One region of the Ferrimicrobium acidiphilum DSM 19497 genome, then DNA from elsewhere that is predicted to be linked to it. Evidence: riboswitches for the same ligand, from Rfam matches in the RefSeq annotation. Region 1 holds a riboswitch; the other holds the start of a gene.
What was found. Region 1 has a riboswitch for fluoride ahead of FEAC_RS12110 (respiratory chain complex I subunit 1 family protein). Riboswitches for the same ligand answer to the same signal wherever they lie in the genome.

Region 1 (11,921 bases):
GGTCGGGGGTTCGCGTAGATGAGCAACGCAGAGTTGAGAAAAGGCAGGTGCAGAGGCCAAAAACTGTAGTCGCTTTCTGTTACTGCTATGATGAAGAAACGCGAAGGATGGAGTGCTGACGTGCCTATGCCAGCGAGAGCAGTTGCAAATAGAGTTGCCTTCACGGCGGGGCTCATTAGCTTGGCGTTTTTCCCTGCTCCACGTTCGATATTGACGAGCGCTTCGCAGGCGCAACTTCAGAACAGAGCTACCCAACTCAGCCAGCAGATTAGTGCGCAGTCGAGTGAGATTCGCGCGGTGGCGGTGCAGGCCGCTAGCGCACGTGCGAGACTCGTAACCGATCAGGCGAATCTCGCAAAGGTGAATGCCCAACTCTCCCGGTCGCGTGCCGAACTCGCTGCTGAGAAGCAACTCCTGGTGAGTTATGCGATAGCGAAGTTTACCGATGCCCCAGGTTCGAGTGCGGTCATTGACGCGTTGAACACGAATCAGAATAATGTTGCAACACAGTCCACTTACGAGAACGTAGCTAGTGGCTATGTGGTTAACGTGATCACTGCCTATCGGCGTGATCAGCAAGCTGTAACGGCACTCGTCGCCTCGGATGCCCGTGATGTTGCGGCTGCATCCCAGACTCAACAGAGCTTAGCCCAGGACCTGGTCTCGTTGCAGTCAGGTGTGGCGAGAGAGCAGGCAACTTTGACATCGGTGCACGGTCAGATCGCCGTGCTCGTACAGCAAAGACTCCAACAGGAGGCTGTCGCGCGACAGCAAGAACTAGCTCTCGCAGCACGTCGAGCAGCCCAGCAACAGGCAGCCCAGCAACAGGCAGCCGCTCAGGCAGCCCAGCAACAGGCAGCCGCCCAAGCTGGACCGCAACCGGCAGCCCAGGGAGCGCCGAGCGCGGTCGGAGTGAGTACTGCGGTCTCAACCGGAGGTGCTGGCAGTCAGTGGGGAGGTAGTCCAGCTCCCCCAAGCTCACAAGCGTTCGCCGCGCTACGCAATTGCGAGTCTGGAGGCAATTATCAAGACAACACTGGAAACGGTTATTACGGCGCTTATCAATTTTCGGCCTCGACATGGGCAGGTCTTGGATTCAGTGGATTGCCATCCGCTGCGAGTCCTTCTACGCAGGATCAGGCAGCTCAAATAGAGCAACGCCAGGCTGGATGGGCCGCCTGGCCGGAGTGTTCCCTGATTCTTGGTTTGGACTAGACGTCTGCGAAAATGATTGTTCATGAGGACATGCCGGCGAGTGGCCGTCAGTGTGTCAAGTGCAAGGACCGAGTGAGGTGATCAGAAATTTTGACATCGGCTTGGATGGAGACTAGGATCAGTCCAAAGGGTGATGGAGTCCACCTTGCAACGCCGAATTGGCTGATGACTCCTCTGATAAGGTGTAGCCGCTGCCGCAAGGTTAGTTGGGTGTGTCGAGACGGAGGAGTCGTTAAGTAGTGAGCGATGTGCTGCTACAGATCGGTCAAGTGCTGACTATATTGTTGCTTTCGCCGTTGATACACGGGTTTATAGTCTTTGCCGAAGAACGAGTGCAGGGGAACCGCGGACCATCGATCTTGCAGCCTTACCGCGACCTCTGGAAGTATTTTCATAAAGAGCAGTTGGTTCCAGACTCAGCTTCATTTATCTTCTGGCTCACTCCCATCGTCGCCTTTGTTGCGATGATGATCGTTCCGATGTTGATTCCAGTCTTAACTAATTTTCCTCTGCCACTCTCAAACATCGGCGATATTCTGGGAGGCGGTCTGATCTTGACGCTTGCCGCCTTCTTTATAAGTCTCTCGGGGCTCGACGCAGGTCATCCTTTTGGGGGCATGGGCAGTTCGCGGGAGTCCATTCTGGCGATACTCGCCGAGCCCAGTCTTATCATGGTCTTTATTGGCATCACTCTGTTGGCAGAGTCGATGTTGCCCTTCGTTGTGAATCACCTTCTGGTCACGAGCTTGGCCACCTATCTCAGTCCAGCCCACCTCTTTTTTGTGGCTGCATTCTTGATCTTGCTCACTGTGGAGACTGAGCGATTGCCAATCCACTCCTCGATCCACTACGAGGTCTACATGATTGGTGAGGCACGAGTCCTTGAGTACTCAGGGCCCATGCTCGGCCTCCTGCGTTGGTCGTCGTGGATGAAGCAGGCAATTCTCTATACGATTTTCTTGAATGTGCTTGCTATTCCTTGGGGACTCTCATCGACTGGATCGCTCCCCAGCGTACTGCTAAGCGCGGTTGTGCTCGTTGGAAAGTGGTTGATTGTAGCGGTCATCATGGTGGTGATTGAGACTGTACAGTCGAGGTTGCGATTCTTCCGTTACCAGGAGCCGCTCGCGCTCGCCTTGGTCTTGGCGGTGCTCGCCGTAGTAGCAAGGCAGGTTCTATGAGGCAGGCAGCATGCAAGTAATACCACACCATCCGATTGTGGTGGCGATACTAAGCCTTTCCCTCTTTGTCGTTCTGATTCTGAGTTTCGTCATCCTTGGCTCTCATTGGGTGCGCAATCATGTCTATGCGTTCGCGCTGCAGTCGTGGGTGATCGCGGCGATCTCGATCATTGTTGCCGCATGGGGGCATTATCCGTTGCTTTACGGCATCGCCGTACTCACGATTGTGATTCGGGGTTTGTTGATTCCTTTCTTGGTCACAAGGCTGCTCGACCGTACTGGAGTTGGGCGGGAACAGACACCGATTTTTCGTTCGAGTTCCACTTTGGTGGTCGGTGGGATTCTAGTCATCTTGGCTTTTGTCATAGCCGAGGAGGTGCATAACCAACTGCCGCGGCTATCGTCTGTGGGCATACTCGCATTCACTGTACTCCTCGGTGTTGAGTTCATCGCATTCTTGACGCTTGCACTGCGGACTGAGGCGTTGTCGAGCCTTCTTGGTCTTCTGATGATCGAGAACGGAGTACTCGCTGGATCATTGATTCTCGTCCCCGGGCTTCCTTTCTTCCTCGAGATCGTGTTTCTCTTCGACCTGTTAGTGATTATCGCCACCTATGCGGTGCTTGCTCGTTCCTTGCGAAGTCGCCTTGGTGTTACAGATGTCCGCATCATGAGGGAGTTGACCGGATGATTTGGACTCTGATCTTCATCATCCTGGCTGTCACCGCCGCAGCGGCACTGCTCTCTATCGTCGCTCCTCGGCCCGTCGTGGCCGAGTCTGCAAATCAAGCGGCGGCGGCGATAGATCTGGTCCTAGTCCTCTGGTTACTTATTATCGTTCCGAGCCGAGGCGTGGTTGGAGTCGACTCGTTGTTGTTGGTCGATCCGTTTGGCGTTTGGGTGTTGGTATGTCTAGCTGTCGTCTATCTGTTTGCAACCGTGTACGCCCGAGGATATCTTCGAGAACAGGGACGATCCCCGCGTTCGCTCAAGGTGTTCTACAGCCTGTTCGCCTGTTTTGCGTTGATCATGATCCTCTCTCCTATCCAGAACAATCCTGGGCTCTATTGGGTCGGAATTGATCTGACTACGCTGGTGAGTGCGGTACTGGTAGGACTTGAGCCAAACCGACGCGCGATCGAGGCGGCTTGGAAGTACCTGGTCGTCGTGGCTGTGGGGTTATCGCTTGCTCTGATTGGAACTATTTTGTTCTACTTCGCTGGAACGTTCATTCGCGGTGAGAACTATCCAATGACATGGGCGAGTTTTGAGGCTATCGCCCCGAAGGCTGATCCCTCTCTTCTCTTGGTAGCGTTCTTGCTCGTGCTCGTTGGTTTTGGCACCAAGGCAGGGCTCGCGCCGATGCACACCTGGTTGCCGGACGCCCACTCTGAGGGCCCAACTCCTGTCTCGGTAATGCTCTCGGGTGGGTTGTTGAACTGTGCAATGCTGGGGATAGTCCGCTACCTAGGGGTTCTACGCAAGACGAGCATGGGCGCTGATGCTAGCAGGGCACTCGTTATTCTGGGAGTCGCCAGCCTTGTGGTCGCGGCTCTCTTCATTACACGCCAGCGTGGTATCAAGCGGCTGGCGGCGTACTCGAGCGTCGAGCACATCGGGATCATCGCTCTCGGATTTGGATTTGGTGGTGTGTTGGGGACTGTAGGTGCGCTCTACCAGATGCTCAATCATTCACTCACCAAGTCTGCGGTGTTTTTTGGTGCCGGCAACGCAATTGAGTCTTATGGAACCCGCCAGATAGCAGGCGTCCGTCGGATCGCGGATAGGTTTCCAGTAATGGGAGCAGCCTGGCTCGCCGCAGCGGTGGCGGCTGTGGGTGCCCCTCCGTTTGGACTGTTTTTAAGTGAGCTCACCATTGCTCGTGGTGGCATCGTGAGTGCGAACCCCTGGGCCGTTGGTGTGATGGGTGTAGCTCTGATCGTCATATTTATCGGCTTTATGGGTCACTTCCGTAAGATGTTCTTCGCCGGCCCACGTCATCATCACCCCCATGACGGTAGTGTTCACGCATTGCCGATAACCTCGGTGGCGCCGATGCTGGTGGCGGTGACGATTGTCCTGGTATTGGGTGTATGGTGGCCGCATCCTCTATGGATTTACTTTACCCATATCGCTGCTACGTTTGGTGGCCGCTGATGGCGACATGGAATGAGATCGTCTTTAGCGATCCCTCTCGGTTGACATCGCTTTTATCGGATCTAGCCGTCGATCCGACAACGCCACCGCGAACCTATAGGAGGTTGCAGGCCATCTGGGGTCGCCGAGTTGAAGACGGTATTGAGCTTAGTTATCTCGCAAGTAGCGAGGCTCGTGAGCCATATCGGTTATGGCGGCTTCTGGTGCCGCCTGGGGTGAGCGTGCCGTCGCTTGCGTTGTTGATACCGTCGGCAGGATCCTACGAGCGCGAAATCTCTGATCTTTACGGAGTCGAGTTCGAGGGAGCACCTGATACCAGGCGATTCGTTCTCCACGAAGGGGCACGAGTGCCAGCAGCGTTCCTAGAACGACAGTCACAGTACTCTACGCCTTTCGAGTTCGCCTCGACCGCGCTAACGATGCCGACTGTCGGTGATGCCAATCTGCAGCAACTGCGTTTTGGGCCTGTGCGTGCTGACGTAGTGGAATCTGCGAGCTTCCAATTTTCCTATGCCGGTGAGGGTATAGTCCATTTAGAGACACGATTGTTCTATAAACACCGAGGAATGGAGACTCGCTTCGAGGGCAAGTTGCCGCATCAGGGGGCACCACTAGCGGAACGAGTGTCAGGGATCGACAGCGCAGCCCATGCCTTTGCGTTTGCTCTCGCATGCGAGGATGCCCTTGAAATTAGCGTTCCAAGGCGAGCCCAGCAGTTGCGTGCTCTACTCGCTGAGCTTGAGCGTCTCTACAATCATCTCCAGTATTTCGGGCTGTTGTCGAAGTTGACAACCCTGAAGGTTGCCGACGCCGAAGGACACTACCTTGGGGAGCTTGCCAAGCAGTTGAATGCGCGTCTCACCGGCAGTCGATTTCTCCGAGGGCTGATTGTGCCAGGTGGTTTGCGCAGGGATCTGGATACGGATGGACTAAAGGAGGAGCTCGCGGAGCTCGAAGAGAGGGCAAGAACCTATCTCAATGCGCTCTCTGGCACTCGGAGCTACCTAGATAGATTGGAGACGACCGGAGTCCTTGGCACCCAGATGGCGCTTGCTCAAGGCGCGACTGGCCCAATTGAGCGAGCCAGCGGACTCGATAGGGATCTTCGGCGCGACCATCCTTACAGTGGCTATGGCGACCTCCAGTTCATTGTGCCCGATGCGTCAGCTGGCGATGCTCGCGCTAGGGCTCTTATCAGAGAGTATGAGATTTTTGCTTCGTTCGCCATCATCGGTCAGCTCGCCAACCAGCTTGTGGATGGTCCAGTCATGGCTGACAGCAACGGAACTGGGATTCCGGATGCCGTCGAGGGTCTCGGGTGGGTAGAAGCGACGCGAGGCACCTTGATCTACGCCGTCTATCTCGATCATGGCAAGTTGTCCAGAGTCAAGATCAAGGAACCGTCCTTCTCAAACTGGCGAGTCTTTCCCTACACCGTAGATGGTACCAACATGATGGATTACGCAATCAACGAGGCCAGTTTTGGGCTGTCGTTGGCTGGAAATGATCGTTAGGAGGTCGTAGCGATGCCTGCATGGACATATCGCGGGCTCCGAGGTGGAGTGAAGACGGTTCCGTGGCCAGTCGATGATGTCGATGGGATGACTGGGTTGCCGGAGCCGATCGTGGATGGGTGCCCTGATGGTTGTGATCTCTGTGCAAGCAGCTGTCCGACGGAGGCGATCTCGGTTGTCGGTGGCTTGGAGCTCGATCAAGGGTCGTGCATCGGTTGTAATTTGTGCGTGGAGGCGTGCCCGGAAGGAGTACTTATACTCCCGTCAAAACTGACGCGCGCCAGCAACGATAGAGGTGGATTGCGGCGGCATGTTAACTCCACTGAGATCTCGGCGGAGTTGGTTCCGAGTGGCGATCGACGGCGGTTGCGCAAGAGTTTGTTCGTGCGACATATCGACTGTGGTTCCTGCAACGGTTGTGAATCAGAGATCTCTGCCCTCGATAACCCATACTATAACCTGCATCGTTTCGGTGTTTTCTTTACACCCTCCCCTCGCTTTGCCGATGTATTGTTGGTCACTGGCCCTGTAACGAATCCCATGTACGAGCCGCTGATCTCGACTTACGAGGCGATGCCGGAGCCGAAGTACGTAGTCGCCACTGGGGTCTGCGCTATCTCAGGCGGGACCAATGGCGGCGGATATAACGCTCATCAGGGGTTGGAGGGCATTCTTCCAGTTGACCTCTGGGTGCCGGGGTGTCCGCCACATCCGATTGTGCTAATCGATGCCTTGCTTTCGCTCGTTGGACGTGGACGGTGAGTAGTTCCCAGATGGCGACCTTAGGCATGGAGATAGCCGCGGCCTTGTTCCTAGTTGGGATCGTGTCCAATCTCATCAGGGTCTCACCGAAGGCGCCGATCGTCGCCCGGTTGGCTGTCTTGCTCGGTGTCGTGGTCGGTTTCATCTCCGACATGCTCGGATTGCCGAACGGGACGAGCACCTTACACCTCTTTGTCCTGGAGAATCAGCCACTCGTCTGGCGGATGGATCCCGCAGCGCTGCTGATCCTTGCTCCTGCTTGGCTGGCAGTGGTGATCGCTGTGTGGGTGCGTCGTGAACCAGGGAGCTGGTGGTCTTTTGGTGTAGCACTTGCGTTACTGGGCGTGCTCTGTTTGACGGGACTGAACAACGGTGCATCGATGATCTTTGGTTGGGAACTCATGAGCCTGGGCGGCGCCGTCATGATCTTGTCGAACAGGGCCGATGGCAAAGGCTCTCGGGCGACGCTCTCGATGTTGGCGTTGCTAGAGGTCGGGAGCGTAGCGTTGATTGCAGCGGTAGCACTCCTTGGACCTCACCTTGGGTTTGCAAGCTTTCGTTCCGATTGGGCTGCGCGTGGGGTGGTTGTCTCGGCGATAATAGGTCTACTATTCCTGGTGGGCTTTGGGGCAAAACTTGGAGTTGTTCCCTTGTACTCCTGGGTTGCCGATGCCTACGGTTCCGCCGATGGACCGACAGGTGCTGTTCTTTCCTCGGTTGTCTTGAATGCTGCCTACTTTGCTCTAGGTCGGGCGCTGCTCCTTTGGCTTCCAGTCCATGCGGGTTCGACACTTTTCCTAGGGGTGGTAGTGGCAGGCGCTGGAATGCTTTCGGCGATTGTAGCCATCCTTTATGCCTTTCAGCAACGCGATTGGCGCCGTTTGCTCTCACTTTCAGGAGTTGAGAACGCCGGTATTGCGATCGCTGCCTTGGGAGCGGCGCTGATATTTCAGGCTGGTGGTCAGTCGGAGCTTGCGGGTCTGTGTTGGCTGATTGGGATTTTGCACCTGATGGGTCACAGTCTCGCGAAGGCGAGTCTCTTCATAGCCTCGCATGTGAAGGCGGAGCGTGACGACAACTACCAAGTCGAGCAGACGGGAGTCGCCCACGAATTTCCGTGGACGGTCGGAGTGGGTGGCTTGATCGCCTCGATGAGCCTTTCAGCGATGCCGCCAGCTATGGGTTTTGTGACCGAGTGGCTCCTCTTCGAGGCACTTTTCCATGATTTCACGCTCACCTCGCTCGCGGGACGGACGACGCTCATCCTGGTGGGGGCTGGGCTTGCTCTTTCAGCGGCGCTCTCACTCGCCACATTCGTCAAACTTTACGGAGTTGGTCTCCTGGGAGCTAGGCGTGACGGGAAGGCTGTCGGGCTCGCGAATCGACTGGGTGTGATCATCCTCGGTTTGGCGAACCTAGCTGCGGCTATCAGCCTTGTTTTTTGGGAGCCGATGATGCGCCGAGCCTCCTGGCCGGATCCTGCCAGTGCCAAGGCCCTAGTTGACGGGCTGTTGATCGTTCCTCTGTCCAGTGGGTTCGCATTTATCTCACCTGTCAAGTTCGTGATCGTCGGAGCATTGTTCGCCATCCTACCGATCCTCTTGGTGGTTCGACGTTTCAAGCCCCGGCGTGTGCCTCCCTGGAGTGGGGGAGAGGTGGTTGATATGGCGGCGAGTGCCACGACTGCGTTTGCCTTCTCTAACCCCTTGCGCACCGTCTATTCATTCCTTTATCGCCCGAAGACCGAGACGGAACGAAGTTACCGCGACAAAGGGTATGTACTTGAACAGCTAAGCTATCACGCCGCCGAGGCGCCAATGGTTGGAGCTGGGCTGATCGAACTGCTACGAAGCGGAGTCAGTCGACTGGCAAGGCTGTTTAGCCCGCTGCAGAGCGGACAGCTGAACGCCTACCTGAGTTACCTGCTTGTACTGTTCTTGATCGCAGTCATCGCCATCTTTATCCACTGAGTTGAGTCGACAGCAGCTGCTGTCGCAATTTGGGTGCGTCTACACTGGGCCATGATGGAGTCTAAAATCTACTACCGACCGCTAAGGCAACGCGTGTGTTAGTTGTGAGATCGGTTCGTCAATGACGTCGCTTCCAGGCAAGGGAGTGTTGATTGCAGGTACTGGCTCCAACGTTGGAAAGTCGTTGATAGTTACAGGGTTACTGCGTTGGTGCCATCAGAGAGGGATTATGGTTGCGCCCTTCAAGGGGCAGAATATGGCGCTCAACTCTGCGGTTGCGGTTGACGGCGGTGAGGTTGCGCGAGCCCAGGCCGTGCAGGCTCGTGCAGCGGGGGTCGACTTATCGGTCTTGATGAACCCGGTGTTGATTAAGCCAACCGCTCCGTCACGCTCGCAGCTGATCGTGGGTGGTCAGCCTATCGGTGAGATAGGCAGCGGTAACTGGGTGGCTACTAAACGAGAGTTGCTAACGAGGGTGGTTAGTGCCTATGAGGAGCTTTCCTTGAGCCACGAGCTCGTCATCGCCGAAGGCGCTGGGTCAGCCGCAGAGATCAACTTGTTCGATGGAGACTTAGCTAACCTCCGTTTCGCTAAGGCTGCTGGAATCGGGGCGGTGGTGGTTGGAGATCTCGAGCCTGGTGGTGTTTTTGCCTCGATCTATGGCCACTTCACGCTCATTCCAGATCAGTATCGAGCGATCTTGCGAGGTTTTATCATCAACCGTGTTCGTGGAGACGGTGCGATTCTCGAGGCGGGCATCGAGACGCTGGTAGGGCGACTCCAGACGCAATGGTTCGGCAATCTGCCAATAATCGAGGGTTATCTTCCAGGAGAGGATGCGATCAATCTTGGGGTCACACGGCTAGCTGCGTCCACGACAGAGTCGACGTCAGCGTCGCACGTTAGCCAGGGTCATCTCAGGGTCTGCGTGGTGGAGGTGCCGTACTTGGCCAACTACACCGATTTTGATCCGCTCATCCTGGAGGCGGAGGTTGATCTTCGCTTTGTCCGTCGACCTGATGACCTAATCGACGCTGACCTAGTGATCTTGCCGGGGACAAAGGCGACCGTTTATGCACTCGAGTGGTTGCGGGCCAATGGATTTGTACCGGCGTTGGAGAGGTTGCTAGATAGAGGTGGTTGGCTCCTTGGCGTCTGTGGTGGATACCAGATGCTGGCGACGGATATCGAGGACTCGGTTGAGTCATCGGTTGGCCACGTCGACGGTATTGGCATGCTCCGGGCCAAGGTGGTCTTCTGCGAAGAGAAGGTGTTGGCAAACGTCGTTGGGTCGGCACCGAGCTTTGGGGACGCGAGCATCACTGGCTACCAGATCCATCATGGAAGGGTAAACGCAAGAGAGGATCCGCTTTTTCGGTTGACGGCTAAACCGAGAACCGCAGAGGTAAGCGGTCAGCTTCACTTGATGGAGGAGGGGGCTTGTCGTGATGGCCAAGTCTACGGCACAAGCATCCATGGCATCTTCGATGACGATAGTTTTCGAACCTCATTTCTCTCCTCTCTTGCCCGAGCACGCGATCGTGTCTTCGTGAGTCACCTGTGCTTTGAGATCTTTGTCGAAAAGAGTATCGATCATCTTGCCGAGGTGCTCGACACGAGTCTTGATGTAGAGCGACTTCTAGCTCTCGACCAACTGGGCCGCTAGCCTGGATCCAACGTGTACCGGGAGGAACGAGTGGAGAAGTTTGTCTATCTGACCAATGCAGATACCGAGGTGTTGGCGCTGCGTAGTGTGTGGGAGGACTTGCCGGAGGAGTTTGCTCTATATGTACGCCAGATCGACTCCATCTCTGGGGTTGATGATCTGCTGGATGGTTCTCGTATCGTTGTAATCAGGTTGCTCGGTGGAGCCCAAGCGAGCCGTTGGTTTCCTGAGCTTGCTCGTCAGTGTCGGAGCCGTGGTATCCCCTTCGTCTGCTATCCGGGAGACAACGCACTAGACCGTGAGATGATGGATGCGTCGACGGTATCCGCGGGTATTTGGGAGGAGGGGTTTCGTTATCTAGTCGAGGGAGGGGTCTCTAACCTCAGCAATCTCGTCCGTTTCCTCTCCGACACCGTTACGCGAACCGGATATGGTTTCACAGCTCTCGAGGAGATTCCATCCTTCGGTTGTCTCATGAGGGCAGCTCATGAGGATCCTCGTGGTCGAGTTGCACTGATCATCTATCGTGCCCATGTGATATCTGGAAACCTCTCATTTGTGCGAGATCTAGTAGACGTCGCCGTGGCCAATCGGTTGGCAATCGATGTCTACTACGCCTACTCGCTAAGAGTTGGCGATGGTGAAGCCTCGGTTGTCGACTTGGTCGGTGCGACACAGCCGGATGTAGTGCTGGCAACGGTGCTAGCCGCTGGCCATGCCGATGCTCTCGCATGGGAGGCGGGCCAGCTCGCTACGCTTGGAGTGCCCGTACTCCAAGCTCTGATCTCCACAACCCCACGATCTCGGTGGCAGGAGAGTCAAGCGGGGCTTCGCCCCATCGACGTGGCGATGAACGTAGCGATGCCAGAGTTCGATGGGCGTATCATCACCATCCCGGTGGCCTTCAAGGAGTTGATCGATGAGGATGAGGGTTTTGGAGCAAGCATCAGCGCCTATCGTCTCGACCGGGAACGTACCCAGCGACTGATGGAGTTTGTACTAAGGCTAATTCGGCTTCGCAGAAAGGCGAACGTCGACAAGCGTATCGCTGTGGTGCTGTCTGCGTACCCAACCAAACGTTCACGACTAGGAAACGCAGTAGGTCTCGATACTCCCGCGAGTCTGATGGTGCTTGCGAAGCGCATGGCTAGCGAGGGTTACCTGATTGAGGAGTTGGAAGATGATGCCAATGAGCTGATGGCGCAACTCGGGGATCTGATCGATTACGAGCATCCAGCCGTACGAGCACACGGTGGCATTGGTCTCGACGTCGATGTCTATACCGCCTGGTTTGGAACACTGCCAGAAGAGCTTCAGCAGGCTGTTATAGCGAGCTGGGGGCCACCACCTGGATCGATCTACCTGGAGAATGATCGGCTCGTGTTCCCGGCGCTTCAGTTCGGGAACCTAACCGTAGCCATCCAGCCGCCGCGAGGTTATGGCGAGAATCCAATCG
Region 2 (11,921 bases), on a different contig from region 1:
GCCAAATGCTCAACGAGGCCAGTGATCGAGGTGTTTGGAGGTACAAGGAGAGCGACCGCCCCGGCTTGGCGCTCGGCGAGTCGGAGTCGAGCCCGGAGGAAGGCTGCGTCACTGTCTCTCCCTACGAGAGAGATAACGCTTAGATCATCCCATGGGCGTCCAAGTCGAGCGGCCAAGATGGCTATCGAGCTCGGAGCTGGCAGGACTTGGAAGTTGCGATCTGGGTGTGCACGCAGGAGTGTCTTGGTGATTCCAAAGAAGTTCGGATCTCCGCTGGCGATGACGGTGCAGTCCTCTTCGTACGCTCCGATGACATCGATTGTCGTGCGAAATGGAGAGCGGAAATCTATGATGTTCGATGACGGAGATAGTCTGTGGAGTGTGTCGTGAAGCTGTGGCCGCGCGAAGATGGTGCGAGATTTGGCAAGGGCTAGGAGCTGTTCGCCAGTCAGCGACTCCTCGCGGTTGCCTAGCCAGCCGATAATTGTGATCACGGTGTCAGTCTATGGTCGGCGATTACCTGGAGTGAATCAAAGTCGACCATGAAAACCTCTACAGGTACCCTATGCCCCACCGCCTCAAAACAGGTGGTGGTAGCCAGGCGCGTCAACTCAACTAGGGGGCGTAGATCTCCTTCGCTCCGGCAGCTCTCGTAGAAGTGGCGAGCAGTGGTGGTGGCTGTAGCCTCAAGCACCAGGCTCTCGTTAGATCCAACCGAGCGGGCAACGTCGGCAAGAAGTTCGGTGTCGACGTTAGCTCGATGAAAATGGGTCATCAGGAGTCCTTGCGCTAGTTTGGCTACCTTTCCGACCATGCCTATCCAGGTGATGACATCAGGCTGATGTGACGCGGCGCGTTTGATTGCGACCCCGGTGTAGTCTCCCACCTCCACAATGGCGACTGGGTCGAGGTTGGGAAAGAGCCCGATTGCGGCAGTTTCGGTGCGAGAGCCGGTGACGAGAACGAGATGGCGTTGCCCGTTGGCGGCGGCAACATCGATCTGTTGAACAATGCTGGCGCGGTAGGCGGCGGTGGAGAACGGCTTGACGATCCCAGTTGTACCAAGAATGGAGATACCTCCGAGGATCCCAAGACGATCGTTTGTGGTAGCTCGTGCCATCTCCTCTCCGCCGGGGACTGAGATGATGACCTCAACTCCGTGGTCAGTCACCTCGCGAATAGCATCGGTGATCATCCGGCGAGGAACCGGGTTGATCGCAGCATGGCCTACAGTAAGGCCGAGCCCCGCTTTCGTGACGACGCCTACCCCCTCTCCGCCGGAGATGCGAACCTCGTCGCCGTCGATCAGACTTACGGACGCCGTGACATGAGCTCCGTCGGTGCAGTCTGGGTCATCACCAGCGTCTTTGATCACCACCGCCCGTCCAAGTTCGTCTTGGCAGACCGGGAAGACAACCCGTTGACCCTTGGGAAGGGTGATCTCGACAGATTCTGGCATTTGACCATTGATGTGACCGATGATCGCAGCTTTAGCAGCACCAGCAGCGCAGGCGCCGGTGGTATACCCCGAACGTAGTCGTTCGGTCACGTCAGTGCACCGTTCGATTAGCGCGTCGCTTGGCTCGCCCGGAGGTGGTGCCAGGCTCCGATCGCGATCGGAAGCGATGCGAGAAGCTAGGAGAGTAAAGGTGCGATCGCCGTATGTCGGTCGTGGTGAGAACCTCTCCTATCAGCACTAAAAGAGTTCTTTTCGCACCGAGATCGGAGATCGTTGATACTAGTTCTCCGATGGTAGTCAGTGCCACCTGCTCATCGGGCCAGGAAGCGCGGACTACTACGGCTGCTGGCGTACTGGCGCTAAATTTTGATCCCTCAGAGAGGAGCTCATCGACGATCCGTTGTGGATGCGCGCCGGATAGCAGAACGGCGATGGTACCCCCCAATTGCGCATAGCCGGAGAGCGATTCGCCTTTTGGCATCGATGCCGAGGTCCGCCTGGCTACCCGAGTGGTTACTATAGATTGGGCAACCTCCGGTATCGTTAGTTCACGGCCTACAGCGGCGGCGGCTGCCGATATGGAGGTGACTCCAGGCACAATTTCGAATGGACGGTCATGGGCTTCGCACCAGCTGATCTGTTCTTGGATCGCACCATAGACTGACGGATCTCCAGAGTGCAGACGAACGATTCGGGCCCCAGGATTGTTCTCGAAAACTAGCAAGACATCCTCGAGAGTCATCTCTGCAGAGTCCATCAGCACAGCTTTGTCATCTGTCCAGCCCAACATCTCCTCTGGGATCAGTGAGGACGCCCAAATGACGATGTCGGCTTCGCGTAGCCGTGCTTGGCCACGAAGAGTGATAAGATCCGGCGCGCCTGGACCTGCCCCAACAAAACTTATGTGCTCCATGAGGTCATCCTACTCGCACGAGTAGCCCGTAGACGAGGCTGCCGACACTAGAGCGAAGGCGAGTCCAGGGTCGGCCCCAAGATGCCAATGGAGGTACGACGAGAGCAGCGAACAGCTAGCGTAACCTGCCCTCCATCGTGCGCGCGCGGTCTGCAGATCTATCCCGTCTCCTTGGGGTGTAGAGGTAGCGTAATGGAACTCATGAGCTGGGATTGTCCGGCGGTCGGATAGGAGGAGGGATGTTGAAGTGGTAGATCGCGCGTTTCGGTAACCAAGCGTAAGTCGAGGTGAGATAGTCGAGTTAAAGGGGAGAATGCCGGCCATCTGGCTGTCTTCGAGTCTGTCGCCCAACAGGAGGTGTCCGCCACATTCGGCGACCAATGGTCGTTGCATCGCCACGGATTTACGGAGTGTATCAAGTAGGGGTTGGTTGCTGGCTATCTCTTCGCGGTAGTTCTCTGGATATCCGCCGTGGAGCCAAATCAGCCCCGCCTCTGCTGGAATTGAATCGTAGCGTGGATCAAAGCCGACGGTATCACCTCCGGCTTCGCGAAGAAGCTCAAGGTTTTCAGGATAGATAAAACTGGCAGCAGGCCCCTTGGAGTAGGCGATGATCGGGTGCCCGGCGACGGTTGCTGCTTCTCCGGTGTCGGCAACGTCGATGTCGATACGTTCAGCTAGGGAGATGATGCGTTCGAGTTCAAGATGGGTACGGATCGCTGAGCCCAAGGCTGTGATCCATTCACGTGTACTAGTCGGCGCCTCCTCGGCAGTCAAGAGTCCGAGATGACGCGAGTCTCGCGTAGGCAGTCCGCCGTGCGGAATGACGCCAAGTACTTCGACGCCGATGGCGGCCATTGCTTCGCGGACGAATGCTTCGTGCGCTGCGCTTTTGAGGTGATTGAGAATGATCCCTACGACATGGACGTCGGGATCGAGTGAACGATAGCCAAGCGCAACGGCTGCGGCAGACTGCGAAAGATGGGCACAGTCCATAACCAGAACGACTGGTAGGCCGGTGAGTTGGGCCACCTGTGCTGTCGATCCTAGAGATGGCTGGGCAGGCGTACCATCAACGCTGGGCAGGTCCGTCCCGTCAAAGAGGCCCATAACCCCCTCGACTACTACGAGGTCCACCTGGCGTGCGGCTCGTGCGAGACTAGCCTTCACGCCTGAGGGTCCAGTCAGCACCGGGTCTAGGTTGTAGCTCGCTCGCTTGGTGGCGAACGCATGCAGATGCGGATCGATGTAGTCGGGGCCAACCTTAGCTGAGCCTATGCGAACTCGTTCGCCGAGGGCAGCTAAGAGTCCGAGAGTGACAGAGGTCTTGCCTACACCTGAGGCAGTGCCGGCGATAATGAGCCCACGGGTACTCAGTACTCGATTCCCTTCTTGGCCTTGATTCCCTGATCGTAGGCGTGCTTGACCTTACGCATCTCGGTCACGGTGTCAGCTATCTCAATAAGCCCTTCGGTTGCGCCACGGCCAGTGATGACGATGTTGGTGCGTGCGGGCCGTGTTCGCAGAGTCTCAACAACCGTAGTCTCCTCGATCCAGCCATAGGTGATGGCGTAGGTGAGTTCGTCGAGAATGACGAGATCGTAGTCGTTGGAGTCGATCTTGGCTTTGGCTAGGTCCCAGGCTTCTTGGCCGAGATGAGCGGTAGTGGTCAAGTCATCAGATTCCCAGGTAAAACCATCTCCGAGGGTATGGAACTCGATCTCGAGCTGATCGGCGAGTTTGCGTTCTCCCGTCTTCCACTTGCCCCCCTTGACGAACTGGATGACAACCACTCGCCATCCGCGAGCCCATCCTCTGCTCATGACGCCAAAGGCTGCCGATGACTTGCCCTTGCCCTCGCCGGTGTTGATTAAAAGCCTTGAGCTTCGTTCCATGGTTCTCTAGCCTAGGTCTCACGTTCACCAATGGCTTCCGGGGGCTGAGGCAGGACTAGTTCGAGCCTGTGGTAGTAGCGCGCACCTCACCAAGATGTTGCTGACCTCCGTTCATCGATGGAGCGCTTGCTCGGATTGTGATGCTGTCACCATCTTCTAAAAACCCGTACTCGGACCCATCTGCGAGTGTGAGTGGTCTGGTGGCTGTGCTCGGCAGCTCGACGAGAGGGCCAAATTGGTCGGGTTGGGTGCCAGAGATAGTGCCAGAGGCGAATGGATCACCGACGCAGGCATCGGCACCATTGAAGGGCTGGTGGGTACGAGTTGATCGAACCATTTAGTTCTATCGCTAGATTAAGGGCTAGATTCCAAGGGTCATTATCGATAAGATACGCGGCCGGAGTTGGATTCTGGTAGACGGCGCTGGTTCCAGCATTGAGAACGCCTCGTGCGGATTAACCCATGCGTTAACCCGACGACGATCGTCGAACTGTGTGCCTAGCAGCCGATAATCAGATGGCGCCAGTTGTGGGTGAGCGGATCGCCATCTAGCCGAAGAGTCGCCCGGGATAGGTCGTGTGCGGGAACGATGAGTAGACGCCGACGTAGTTGCTGATGGCGAATGTGGGTGCCATGCATACCTGTGGAACTGGGCTGGTTGCGGCACCCAGACGATCGTGGTGCGAGAGCTGGTCGTTATGGGCTCAACGATCCGCTCTCGCAGGGTGGTCATCGTTTCGCGCCCCAGCGAGACGGGGCACGCCACTGCTATCTCTAAGCTAAGCACTCTTGAGTGTTGTTTACTTTCAGTTTTTATGACTAGGTTGGTCCCCATTGTGGTAGCAGCACAGGAACTCTAAGTTCACCCCATGACGCTACGGAGATGGGAAACAGAGGGACGTATTGATCCTCCTGTGCACACTCAGGGAGGTAGAAGGCGTTATGACCTGGCTAAACTTCGTGCCATTGCGCCTCATAAGGCTCCATCTACCAGGACCACCATTGCTTATGCTCGCGTATCAACCAACGGTCAAAAAGACGACCTAGTGCGCCAGGTAGCTCTCTTGGAGAGCTACTGTGCTGTGAACGGGTGGACCTACGAGGTCATCTCTGATCTAGGGTCAGGACTCAACCATCACAAACGAGGACTAAAGGCGCTCGTATCGAGGATCTGTTCTGGCGAGGTTGGACGACTGGTGCTCAGTCATAAGGACAGACTGCTCCGGTTTGGATCGTAACTGGTGTTCTCCCTGTGTGAGCACTGAGGTAATCATTATCAACGCTAGTGAGGACTCGACCTTTGAAGAGGATCTTGCAAATGATGTTATCGAGATTGTGACCGTATTCTCGGCCAGGCTACATGGCTCCAGAAGCGATAAGAACAGACAGGTTATGGAACGGCTTCAAGAGATAGCCAAAGAGGTAAGTCCATGACCCGATGTCCGAGCCTTCGATGCCAGAGCCTTCGATGTCCAAGCCTCATCCTATGGTTAGATTCCCATGAAGCGCACGGTACGCCTAGCCACGTTGCCACTCAACAAGGGCAAGTACGACGAGCTGTGCTCGGTAATTAAGCGCTATACCGATGCAAAGCGCGTCTTTGTGGCTCATCTGCGCCAGACTAGCCTGTGGGGACTACTAGATCGAAGCAAGAGCTTCCGTGACTATGCCAAGGCACGAGGGCTATACCCAACGAGCATCAACGTTCATCTGATAGACCAAGCCGCCTTTGATGCCGTGGATACCTGCATTCGCCACATCGAGTCCTGTTTTGCCCGTGCTGACATCAAAGCAAAGACATGGCGGCGATTCACAGACAAGAACGAGAGGCATTATGCCTACGCCTGTCTCGCCCGATACTCGGCCATTGGGCAGATCATGGGTGGTGGCGTGCCAGAGATTCCAACGGTGGCTATCCCTCCTGACGCGAGAGCGAAGATAGCCTCGTACCTGCACCGTGTTATTCGAGATGCGCTCGGTAGTAGCTGGCCAACCGTCGTCAAGTCTCGCTCTATGTCTTTGGACTCTAGCTTGTACTCGGTGGTCGACAATGAGACTCGAACAGGCAAAACCAGACGCTACGTCAAAGTCATTAGCTCAACCCGCAACAAGCGCATCTCACTACCGCTGTCTGGCATCTCTCAGGTGTCAGGCAATATCAGGGTTGTACTAGACGAAGAACACAAGCGAGCCTTCGTCCACGTAAGCTACGACGTTGCACGCCAAGACCGGGCCACCGGCCCCGCCGTGGCTCTTGACTGGGGGATCACCGAGGTCTGTACTGATAGCTCGGGAGTCCATCATGGCAACGAGTATGGCCGAGCGCTTACATCCATGACTGAACGCCGGAACAAGACCGGCAAAGCAAGGAACAGACTTCACGCTCTATCAAAGAGAGATGCTGGCTCTAGGCGAACCAAGCACATCGCACGCAACAACTTGGGTACAAAGAAGCAGCAGGCTCGACTCCGGCGCACAAAGGCACAACTACAGACGATCTCTGGTGCCACAATCAAGGAGGTGGTCTATGGAGACGGGAACAGAACCAGAGCCAAGAAGCGAGTCCCCCAACTTCCATCACAGCGGCCAAGAGAGATCATCATCGAAGACCTCTCTCGCTTGCAAGGTAAGGCCAGGTCTAAGAACATCTCTCGACTCTGCTCATCATGGGCAAGGAACGAGAACCAAGAACGCATTACGGTACATGCCTATGTCGGAGGTTCCGGCATTAAAACGGTCAACGCGGCCTACAGCAGCCAAACATGTCCTGATCCAGGGTGTGGGTATGTCCATCATGACAACCGACACGGGGATGTGTTTCACTGTCGCAATCCCTATTGGGATTGTAACTGGCAGGGTGATGTAGATCACGTAGCTGCCATGAACCTACTCAACAGGATCAAAGATCGCCAGATCAGCCGGTTCACTCCCTATAGGGAAGTGAAGAAGATCCTAGAGGAGAGGTTCCTACGCCGACTGGAGAGCAGAGGAATCCCGACAGACGATGCTGCTACCGCTCAACGGCTGAGACTCCAAGCATACCACGACAACCCAAGTTGGACGTGGGAGGTGGTCAACCATCGACTCGCCCTAGTTCTGTCCCTGTGGATAGGGCAGAACACTCAAAGGCGGCTGGAGAGCGAAGACAAAAGAGGTGCATATGGATGTATATGTATTTCGGAGCGGGTTGTGAACATGTGGTCTGATGTACCTCCGTCTCTGCCTGTAGGGCGGAGGGCAATGGGTTTAGCTCTCAATCGATGGACAGGTTGAGCTACAACGTCTCCCGGTCGATCATTACCAACCGCCAAGGCGACGGTAGATGTCCATGGCTGACGAGTTTTTGGGTGGTGGTGATGGCTCGATACGATAGCTGCGTACCCCATCGCCCAATATTTCGGGTTCGAGGCTCAAGCCGCTGGTTGCAAGTTCACGTGCCAGGGTCGGGTAGTGAGTCACAACGATAACCGTCACACCTCGTTTGTCGAGATCACGGAACACAGCGGTGGCTATCTCCGATGCCTCGATCTCGTTCGTTGAAGTCAATGGCTCGTTTAGCAGGACTAACCCATCCTCTTGGAGTTCTGTTATTGTGGCTGCCAGTCGTATGAGCTCATCGTCGAGTCTGCCATGCTGAAGCTCACGATCCTCGTCGTCTGGGAAGAACGTGCGCAGGTTCGTCCGGATGGTTGCTCGGAATTCGTCTGCCGTGACAAAGAGCCCCGTCTGCATCATCAAGATGCCGAGTGCCACGCTCTGGAGCCATGTGGTCTTGCCTCCGGAGTTTGCTCCGCTCAGAACGATCGGAGAGCTGTCGTCTAGCGCCAGGTTGTTGGTTATCGGCCGTGCGCGAGTGCGTAAGCCGAGCGTTGGTTCACAGAGGCCGTGAAAGCCCAGATGCCAGCCATCAGCTGCTGGTTCTGGCATGCAGATGGGTAAATCTAGCTGCTCAAATTGACTCCGTAGGTTGATGGCGCCGACGAGCCAGGCGAGCTCATGATGTAGGGTGACGAAGAAGCTGATCACTGTGCCGAGTCCGTGAGCGACTATGGTGCCTATTTGACTGAGGGCCAGGTTCCGAAGTTCGCGGAGTGTCTCACCACCCGCTTGATCACGGGGAGCGATCTCGATCCTATTGTCATCGCCAAGCACTAGATGCAGCCGGTCTCTCCACCCGCGCCCTTGGAAAGGACTTTCAACTATAAGTTCATCGCTCGTCAAGTTCCCTGCGCCAAGGGTAGCTCGAGTAACCATGCCATTTTCGAACCGGAGTAGTTGAAGCTCTGCCTGGAGTGATTGTAGGTATTCATCATTAAAGTTGTCGTTGATCGTGGCGATCAGGAGTTTGAGTCCCTTCGAACTGACGTCGTTATCTGGCTCCCGAACACGCTTTGCAAGCGCCTCGAGATCACCGATGAGTAAACTCAAGAGTTCGCGAGAGCGAAGCAGTTGAGAAAAGGGTGCCTGTTGTCGGGTCGCATAAGAGCTTCGACGTTCTAGTACGGCGCTGTGGCGCGCTATGGAGTCAAGGTCGCGAATGAGTTGTGGATGAGCAAGGGCGTCGATCAAGACCTCTTGCCGCCAACGAATTACGGTCGAGTCCGTGGGAGCGTGGATAAACAGGTCATTGGCTACTGACGCTATGTCTGGATCCCCATCTGCCATAGCGTCGATTATCATCTCGATACCAATATCAGTTAGAGATCGCGCATCCGTGAAGATGGTCTTTGAGTCTGGACACCCAGGAGGCCAAAGTAGATGAACCCCGATCATGAGATTAGTCCGTGCTCTAGCGCTAGTTCGAGTGCCTGGGCGCGACCTTGCGGTGGTCTCCGTTCAAACTTGTAACTGCGTTGATGGGTAACCCTGTCACTTGATCCAACCAGCGACACCACTCCGGGGGTGGGTTTGGCGAGTTCGTCGACGAAGGTGACGATGATAGCTCGTAGTTGTCGATCCTGACACCGTTCGATGAGGAGACGGCCTAGAGCGATTGCATCGCTCACACTCGTCGAACTGAATATCTCATTTGCTATAAGGAACGACTCTGGCTCGGCTGTCTTAAAGAAGGACTGTATTCTAAGGACTTCATCCTCGAGTCGCCCGGTGGCACGATCAGCTGCTTCGCGTTCGGAGAAGATGGTGGTGACTGAGGGTGCAAGCGTAATTTGTGCGTCTGATGCTCCCACGGGGAGCCCGAGGGCGGCGACGATGTAGAGCTGACCAACGGAACGAGCATAGGTAGTTTTGCCTCCGTTGTTGGGGCCAGTGACAACGGTGATCGACTCGTTGCCATCGAGGTGCCATTGGTTGGTGACCGGTGGAGTGGGTACATGTTGAAGATCATGAGCGAGAGCGAGATCATACAGGGCCTCAGCATGCTGCACGCCAGGTCCATCGTTCAAGACCGGCAGGGTCCACGCTAACCCTCTAGCCTCAAAGCCGAGAATCTCTTCAATCCATGCAAGGTAGTAGATGAGCTCGCGCTCGAGCCGTGGAATCCAGGCTGCAACGAAAGCGTGATTCTCATGTGCAAATGCGGCCAAGTCAGAGAATTCCTCCGTAAAGATTCGTGCAAGGATGGTTAGAATCCGGTCATCAATGTGAGTTCTAGAGCGATAAGAAGAAGCAATAATCGGCGATTGTATATCGATGTCACCGAAGCGCTCGAATAAGACTTGGAGATGATCGCGATAATCCTGGTCTGTCGATTCACTCCGATCGACGGTGATTGTACTATCCTCCAAAATGAGCTTGTAGCGAATTTGGCTAAGCTCAGATGCTACACGTATAGATGATTGAGAGAGTTCTAGGAATCGTTCGCTGCTCTCGAGTTCGGTAAGCGCGTCCTGAAACGTCTGCAATCCCTCGGAACTCCAAGACACCAGCGCCATCTGTTCGCTCACGGTCTTGATCGTTTTCGTGTACGTTAGCACTGCGTCGAGGAGCCACCGCTCTTCACCGCTAGGTTGGCGCGCTCCAGCAGCTGCTCGTAGGTACTGCTCAACTTTTTCGATGCCGTCGATGAAGCTAAGGATCGGTACGCGCGCCTTGGCGTCGAGAAGATCTCGGGCGACGGCTTGACGGTACCGGGTGGTGGTCGCGTCCACCGGCATGGTTGTCCATAGTGAGTAAAGGTCGAATGATTCAAGCCTTGCCGTAGCCAGCGATGTGAACATACGGTCGAGAGCAAGGTCAGCCAAGACGTTAGAGGGAATGACGTGGTAGTTCTCAGAGGTCGGCCAAAGCAAGCTTGCAGGCGATAGGAGTGGATCTGGATTTTTCTGCTGATGATCAGATAGTTGACTAGTATCCCAACTCGTAGTCGGATCACGCCTGATCAACTCCCTAAGGTAAGCCTTTGACACGGAGCACCCCTTCCACTAGCCGTCGCTGCTTTAGTAGGAGTCATCAGTCTGAGACGCATCAGCGAACTCCATCGCCGCAAGCCATCTTAGTCTTGTCGGGAGTTGCGGGAGACTAACTGTCCGCGGTTGGGAACCCATGGTGCCATGTATCTGTGGATGCGAACTTAGACGTTGGGTCAGAGCCTCACAAGAGCTCGTCACTCTCTTCGTGAGTCGACGGCTCTCGCATCAGGTGGCGCGGTTGAGGTAAGTCCATCGCTTCCTCGAAGTTGACGAGCACCCAGTAGCCTGCAATTTGTGGCGCGAATGCGCCACAAATTGCATCCATAGCTGGTCGCTCGTAAGCCACTGCGTTCGCGCAGTGGGCTAGCGAAGTTATTTAATCGCCAGATGCTTGCCTCTGCCGTAACGCTGGCACAGCGGCCAACATGACCAAGGCGGCCGCAATAGCTAACAACGCGGCATAGCCATAGGCGAGGCCAACTGCAACTCCGTAGAGTAGGCCCATCGCTAGATTGGCAATAAAGGTGCCGGTGCTTCGTGCTGCAGACAATGAACCGAAACCACGTCCTGCCTGGCTCCCAGAGCGAAGGATCGACATCACGGTGGGTTCGAGTGTCTCCACGGCACCCAACGAGTAGCCGGTTATGACTACACCGAGCAAGAGCAGAATCAGGTTGTGATGCAGGCTATAACCGAGACCGATCAAGCCGTTTCCCAACCCCATTGCGAGGTATCCGAACCAGCCTAAGCTCCGCACCCTCCTCCAAAGTCTGGTATCGAGATAATGAGGGAGAAGGTAGCCAGTCAGTGCCGATGTTAGTTGTATCAACAAAAATGCGACGATCCCCAATGCAATACCATTGCCACGTTGGGCGAGTGTGAGGACTGGAAATCCAGCGCTGTAGAAGGTGAATCCGTACAGAGTCGCTGCGATCAAGAGTGAACGAGTTGTCTTCATTGGAGGTGCTGGGTAGGCGGGTTTGACTGGGTCGGATGCCGGTTGCGCCTCAGCAGCCTGGTTGGGTCGGGGAGTCGTCGTTAAAAGCAGGGTGGAGATGATAAGTGGCACCGCCGTTGCCAAGAACAGCCAACGGTAGTCGGAATGAGAGAGGACGGCGAGCAGAACAGCCACGCCAGCAAGGGCGCCGCCTCCGACATCTAGGGCATGCAGGAAGCCAAAGGCTCTGGCACGCTGCTCCTCATCTTGCACCGCCGTGACCAGTAGTACGCGACGCGATGGAGACCTAAGATTGCGTGCCCACCAGCCTCCGGTGAGGAATCCT

Region 2: it holds a riboswitch for fluoride, as region 1 does, so the genes downstream of both, FEAC_RS00015 (MutS-related protein) here and FEAC_RS12110 (respiratory chain complex I subunit 1 family protein) in region 1, are expected to answer to the same signal.

What each region holds. Positions count from the first base shown of each region.
Region 1 covers NZ_JXUW01000032.1:2,209-14,129, forward strand. The annotation lists gene FEAC_RS16180 (transglycosylase family protein) at 127-1,215, shown strand; fluoride riboswitch at 1,336-1,397, shown strand; gene FEAC_RS12110 (respiratory chain complex I subunit 1 family protein) at 1,455-2,396, shown strand; gene FEAC_RS12115 (hydrogenase) at 2,407-3,087, shown strand; gene FEAC_RS12120 (proton-conducting transporter transmembrane domain-containing protein) at 3,084-4,553, shown strand; gene FEAC_RS12125 (hydrogenase large subunit) at 4,553-6,067, shown strand; gene nuoB (NADH-quinone oxidoreductase subunit NuoB) at 6,080-6,829, shown strand; gene FEAC_RS12135 (proton-conducting transporter transmembrane domain-containing protein) at 6,841-8,799, shown strand; gene FEAC_RS12140 (cobyric acid synthase) at 8,921-10,465, shown strand; gene cobN (cobaltochelatase subunit CobN) at 10,496-11,921, shown strand, end outside.
Region 2 covers NZ_JXUW01000001.1:1,378-13,298, reverse strand. The annotation lists gene cbiE (precorrin-6y C5,15-methyltransferase (decarboxylating) subunit CbiE) at 1-494, opposite strand, end outside; gene FEAC_RS00055 (cobalt-precorrin-5B (C(1))-methyltransferase) at 491-1,603, opposite strand; gene FEAC_RS00050 (cobalt-precorrin-4/precorrin-4 C(11)-methyltransferase) at 1,551-2,372, opposite strand; gene FEAC_RS00045 (cobyrinic acid a,c-diamide synthase CobB) at 2,382-3,728, opposite strand; gene cobO (cob(I)yrinic acid a,c-diamide adenosyltransferase) at 3,746-4,267, opposite strand; gene FEAC_RS00035 (hypothetical protein) at 4,323-4,604, opposite strand; partial or broken gene FEAC_RS00030 (IS607 family transposase) at 5,137-5,701, shown strand; gene FEAC_RS00025 (zinc ribbon domain-containing protein) at 5,768-7,540, shown strand; gene FEAC_RS00020 (MutS-related protein) at 7,565-8,947, opposite strand; gene FEAC_RS00015 (MutS-related protein) at 9,037-10,635, opposite strand; fluoride riboswitch at 10,663-10,720, opposite strand; gene FEAC_RS00010 (MFS transporter) at 11,015-11,921, opposite strand, start outside.